2 linked regions of the Maricaulis maris MCS10 genome follow. The protein of the gene in region 2 interacts with the protein of the main gene of each other region in a pairwise test. Links are inferred from orthologs where the notes say so. Each region holds a gene or a part of one and is shown on either strand. Other genes may lie near its edges.

Region 1 (2,967 bases), 1.0 Mb from region 2 along the record:
GCGTGTTGGCCGGGACCTTCGACGGCGTGATGTATCTCCAACGTGCCCTTGCCAAGCAGGAAAAGCCCGCCGGCAACGAGGATCAGATCGCGCCAGGAATAGCCATGCTCGAAAATCTCGAAGAGCTCGGTTTCCAGCTTCGTGATCCACACCAGCCCAAACAGCATCACGACACGGAAGACCAGTGCCATCCCAAGACCAAGTGCCCGCGCCTTGGCGCGGTCTTCTTCCTTCAGTCGCGATGCCATCAACGCCACGAAGATCACATTGTCGATGCCCAGAACGATTTCCAGAAAGGTCAACGTGGCGAGGGAAAGCCAAATCTCAGGAGATGCGAGCAGATCCAGCATGATAAATATTCCCTCGTTGTGAGAACACTCTTTGCCTCCGGGTCTGGAGGCGCGGCGATCAGATGAAGCTATAGGGTTCGACGTCGATTGACACCCGCACCGATGGGGGTGTCTTCACGCGCTTCGACCAGGCCCGAAGATAGGCGGAGATGTCGATTTCCTTGTCGGCGCGCACCAGGATACGGCGTCGGTGCCAGCCGCGGATCATCGCGCGTGGTGGTTCGGCGGGCCCCCAGATCTCGACCCCTTCGGAATTGGGCGCCTTGGCGGCGTAATCATTCGCAACCCGGTCGACCTGTTCGGGATTCATCGACATGAAGCCGATTGCGGCGAGACGGCCGAAGGGGGGCAGCCCCAGCGATTCGCGGACCATCGCCTCCATTTCCAGGAAAGCGTCTCGGTCTCCGGCAATCAGGGCCTGGATGGCATCGTGCTCCGGCTGATGGGTCTGCAGCAACGCCCGGCCCGGCCGGTCAGCCCGCCCGGCCCGACCCGCGACCTGGACCAGGGTCTGGAAAGTCCGTTCGCCGGCACGCGGGTCACCACCGGCCAGGCCCAGATCGGCATCGACTACGCCGACCAAGGTCAAACCAGGAAAATTATGCCCCTTGGCGGCGATCTGGGTGCCGACGAGAATGTCGATCTCACCCCGTTCCATGGCCGCAACAATCTCGGCCCCGGATCGACTGTCGGACGAATAGATCTCTACGCTCGCATCCGGAAAGGTGAGCTTCGCCTCTTCGGCGACCCGCTCAACGCCCGGTCCGATCGAGGTCAGGCTGTCTTGCGCATTGCAGGCCGGACAATGGGCCGGCTTTGGCATGGAAAATCCGGTGACATGGCAGACCAGGCGGCCAGTGTAACGATGCTCGACGAGATAGGATTGCGTATCTGGAGACACCATGCGGTGGCCGCAGGTCCGACACAGGACCAGCGGCGCATATCCCCGGCGATTGAGGTAGAGGAGGCATTGCTCGCCCCGCTCCAGCGTGTCGCGGACCGCTTCGATCATGGGCGGCGACAGCCAGCGCCCCGTCTCGGCCGGATGCTCGCGCAGGTCGATCGTGTCGACTTCCGGCAAAACGGCTGCGCCGGGACGGGCGGCCAGTCGGACATGAACATAGCGCCCGGCCAGCGCATTGGAGAGACTCTCAAGTGACGGGGTTGCCGAGGCGAGAATGACCATTGCCCCCTCTATCTTTGACCGCACCACAGCCAGATCACGGCCCTGATAGGGCAGGCCCTCATCCTGTTTGTAGGTCGGGTCATGCTCCTCATCGACAATGACCATGCGGAGCTTGGGAAATGGCAGAAACAGTGACGAGCGAGCCCCGACCACGATCCGCGCCCGCCCCTCTGCGACCTCGCGCCAGGCCCGGCGCCTGGCTTTGGGGCTGGCGCCGGAGTGCCACAATGCCGGTTCGACTCCGAAGCGAGCCTTGAAGCGCGAAAGCACCGCCTCGGTGAGGGCAATCTCGGGCAGCATGATCAGGATTTGCGCCCCGGGTTCGCGGCGGAGCACCTCGGCAATCGCCTCGAAATAGACTTCCGTCTTACCAGAGCCCGTGACCCCGTCCAGCAGCGCCGCCTGGAAGCCACCAGCACGAACAAGACGGCGCAAAACCCCCGCCGCTTCGGCCTGCATCATCGTCAGCGTCAGACCTTCACGCTCCGAGTCGGGCAGACCGAAGGGTGGATCAACCGGTCGCGTCAGTTCGGCAAGTGCCCCCGATTTCGCGAGGCCCTTCACGACCGACGCCGTGACGCCGGCTTCGCGGGCAAGGTCGGCAGCGCTGGCCTCGTGCAGCACCTCGACAGCATCAAGAACGCGACCCCGCGCATCGGTCATACGGTCTGGCTCGCCGCTGCCACGTCGATACACAGTTTCCGTCGGAGAGGGTTTGAGGGCATCTCCCGAACGCAGGACCGAGCGCAAGACGATCCCGGGCGACTGGACCAGATAGCGCGACAGCCAATCGACAAAGAGGCGGGTACCCTCCGGAAGGGGCGCCCCGCCGGCTGGCTCCTCCACCTGCTTTAGCGCCCGCTCGCCCGGGCCCGGCTTGACGGCCCAGACCACGCCCCGCGCCGCGCGCTTTCCCAACGGAGCGACGACATGGTCTCCCGGCTGCAGACACATCTCCGGTGGCACCAGATAGTCAAACGCCTCTGGCAAAGGCAGCGGAAACAGGATGGAGACGCGATACGGGCTATCTTCGGTCACGGTCGGGGCCTGCGGCATGGGCGAAGGTTTGAGGGCTTGATTCTTATGCGACTATACCGGTCCAGCCGCATTCATTCGCCGACCCACCTCATGTTTTGTCTGCGCCGGCGCCGTCGGTTTGCATATCGTAAACCGAATACCCCAACAGTGACCGCTCAAACCGAGAGAGACAATGACCATGTCCGACAATACCGCCCAATCCGATACGGACATGATCCGGGAGTTTCTGATCAGTAATCCGGATTTCGTCCGCGAAGATGCCGAGCTGTTTTCGCTGATTGTCGAGACCGATCGCGATGACGGCGCTATCGACCTGGGTGCGGCGGCGCGGGACAAGCTTCGTCATGAGATCAGGCAACTGAAGTCATTGAACGAGTCAATCGTCGAGACCGC
Region 2 (2,795 bases):
TCATCGGCCTCACGATCCGCGCCGGTCTCCTCGAGCACGGCCGCACGCAGGTCTTCAATGTCTTGCAGGGTCAGCTTCTCCGCCCGCACGAGATGCTGGGCGAGGCTTTGCGCGGAGCCACCGAACAGGGTGCGGACCATTGATCCCAGCGCCTGGTTGCGGGCGCCGTCGCGGGTCAGCAAGGCCGAATAGATGTGGGCCCGACCGGATTTGCGAAACCCGACATAGCCCTTGTCGGCCATGATCCCGATCGTTGTCAGAACGGTGGTATAGGCGAGACCGAACTCGGCATGCAGCGCATCGGTGATTTCGCGCACACTGGCTTCGCCGCGCGTCCACAGCACGGTCATGATGCGCTGTTCGGCTTCAGTCAGTTGGGCAGAGCTGGGACGAGCCATCTACGAATTCCTTAGTTGATGACATCAGGCCTCCCACGGGCGGTCAAATTCATCAACTAACAAATTAGTAATTCAGCCCGAAACCCGACGCCGGACTGCCATCCAGAACGGTGTCCGGGTGTTGCAGCTTGGGCTATTCAGCAGCCGTGGCGGCCGCGACAGCATCCTGCATCATGGTGAGATTGCCTTGCAGATTGGATGAAATGCGCGCGCGCACCGAGGGCCAGCGACTCTCGACCATCAACCACTCATCGCCGCTAAGGGTCTGTTCGTTTACGGCAGCGAAATAGGCGTTGGTTCCGAACGAGCAAGCCCACCAGGGCGAGGCTTGGCCGGCAAAGGCTCCATCGGTCTCGATGACCTGCTCGATCGCCGCTATCGTCAATTCCGGCCGCGAGGCAATAACCTGAACCACAGTCTCTCCGGCGTAAGCCGAAGCTTCATTGATGACGTCCAGGGCCGTGGAATCAAGGCAACGTGCCGCATCATACATGGTCCGCGACCGCCCCAGGAAATAGGCCTGGACCGCGAATTCCGGATCGGACTCGGCGGTCAGGCGGGCCAGCTCGAACAGGAAGAAGGGCGGGTTGAGGTCACGCGACGACCACAGCGTCTGGGCCACCTCGATCACGCTGTCGCCTGTCTCTGACTGGAGCTGGTTGAGCAAGCCCAGAACATCGCCCCATGCCATCTCGCCTACGACGAAATGGGCTTCGCCCTCCTCGTCGCCCAGCGGCACAATGACGATTTGGGGCGACCGCGCATTGGGGTCGCCGGTGACATCATCCTGGGCGCTGGCGCCACCGACCGCCAGAGAGGCGGTCAGCAGGCCGACACTGATCAGGCGGGTCAGGCTAGAACGGGATTTCATCATCGAGATCAGCATTGCGGAAATCTTCCTTCGGTCCATCCATGGAACGCTGGCCGCCACCGGAGCCACCGCCCATTTCATTCTGGCCGCCACCGCCGAAGCTGCCGCCACCGGCGCCGCCTTCATTGCGACCGTCCAGCATGGTCAGCTCACCACGGAAACGCTGCAGCACGACTTCTGTGGAGTATTTTTCCTGGCCGTTCTGGTCAGTCCATTTGCGGGTCTGGAGCTGGCCCTCGACATAAACCTTGGAGCCCTTCTTGAGATAGTTCTCCGCGACCTTGGCGAGATTGTCGTTGAAGATCACGACACGGTGCCATTCGGTCTTCTCACGGCGTTCGCCGGAGGACTTGTCGCGCCAGCTTTCAGACGTCGCGACCGACAGATTGACGACCGGGTCGCCATTGTTCATGCGGCGAATTTCCGGATCACGTCCCAGATTGCCGACCAGAATTACCTTGTTGACGCTTCCCGCCATCGCCCGTTCTCCATCCTTGCGTCCACGCCTCTCCGGGCGGGCCGCCTAGTGTTCACATTCTGTTCCGCAGGTCAATTGGCGCCCGCGAGTCGGGGTGATTTGAGAGGAGGCGTGACGCAGAGTCCAGCCGGCCGACTCAGGGCTTTCGCATCTGGAGCCATCGCCCGCTCCTGCCACCGTCCTGTCAGCTGTCGCGGACGCCGCTCTGGACCCCGGACCATCGCCGTCCTATCTGAACGGGATCGCGTCGTGCGCTGGACAGGCGACATGATGTTCCCCTAACGTTCCGATCCGGTTGCGATTCCCAACCGACAGGTGCGACCGAACGGAGACTGGCTAAGGCATGGCGCTCGACAAAATCCGCGTGCAGGGCGCACGCGAGCACAATCTCAAGGATGTTTCCGTCGAGCTGCCGCGCGACAAGCTGATCGTGTTCACCGGCCTGTCCGGCTCGGGCAAGTCCTCCCTCGCCTTCGACACCATCTATGCCGAGGGCCAGCGGCGATATGTGGAGAGCTTGTCGGCCTATGCCCGGCAATTCCTCGAGCTGATGTCCAAGCCCGACATGGACAGTATCGAAGGCCTGTCGCCGGCCATCTCCATCGAGCAGAAGACGACCTCGAAGAACCCGCGCTCGACCGTCGGCACGGTGACCGAAATCTATGACTATATGCGCCTGCTATGGGCCCGGGTCGGCGTGCCCTATTCGCCCGCCACCGGCCTGCCGATCGAAAGCCAGACCGTCAGCCAGATGGTCGACCGCCTCACCGCGCTCGAGGACGGCTCGCGCCTCTACCTGCTGGCCCCCGTCGTGCGCGGCCGCAAGGGTGAGTACCGCAAGGAATTCGCCGAATGGCTGAAGGCCGGCTTCCAGCGGGTCAAGGTCGATGGCGAGTTCTACACGCTGGAAGACGCCCCCACGCTCGACAAGAAATTCAAGCACGATATCGACGTGGTGGTGGACAGGATCGTCATCAAGCCGGACATGGAAAGCCGCCTCGCTGACAGTCTGGAAACCGCCCTGCGCCTGGCCGAGGGCCTCGCCGTC

The links. The genes of interacting proteins can lie anywhere in the genome.
Region 1: the proteins of ssb (region 2) and MMAR10_RS14475 interact in binary tests that used the Escherichia coli proteins (3 or more experiments, as listed by UniProt). The link is inferred for Maricaulis maris MCS10 from one-to-one orthologs.

The regions. Positions count from the first base shown.
Region 1 is NC_008347.1:3,093,209-3,096,175, forward strand. It holds MMAR10_RS14475 (primosomal protein N'), read right to left. Parts: upstream 2,593-2,967; coding sequence 409-2,592; downstream 1-408. Other genes in the region: MMAR10_RS14470 (TerC family protein), read right to left, coding at 1-350; MMAR10_RS14480 (DUF484 family protein), read left to right, coding at 2,747-2,967.
Region 2 is NC_008347.1:2,057,242-2,060,036, forward strand. It holds ssb (single-stranded DNA-binding protein), read right to left. Parts: upstream 1,748-2,795; coding sequence 1,253-1,747; downstream 1-1,252. Other genes in the region: MMAR10_RS09790 (BlaI/MecI/CopY family transcriptional regulator), read right to left, coding at 1-398; MMAR10_RS09795 (hypothetical protein), read right to left, coding at 532-1,284; uvrA (excinuclease ABC subunit UvrA), read left to right, coding at 2,091-2,795. UniProt on the Escherichia coli protein: Plays an important role in DNA replication, recombination and repair. Binds to ssDNA and to an array of partner proteins to recruit them to their sites of action during DNA metabolism. Acts as a sliding platform that migrates on DNA via reptation.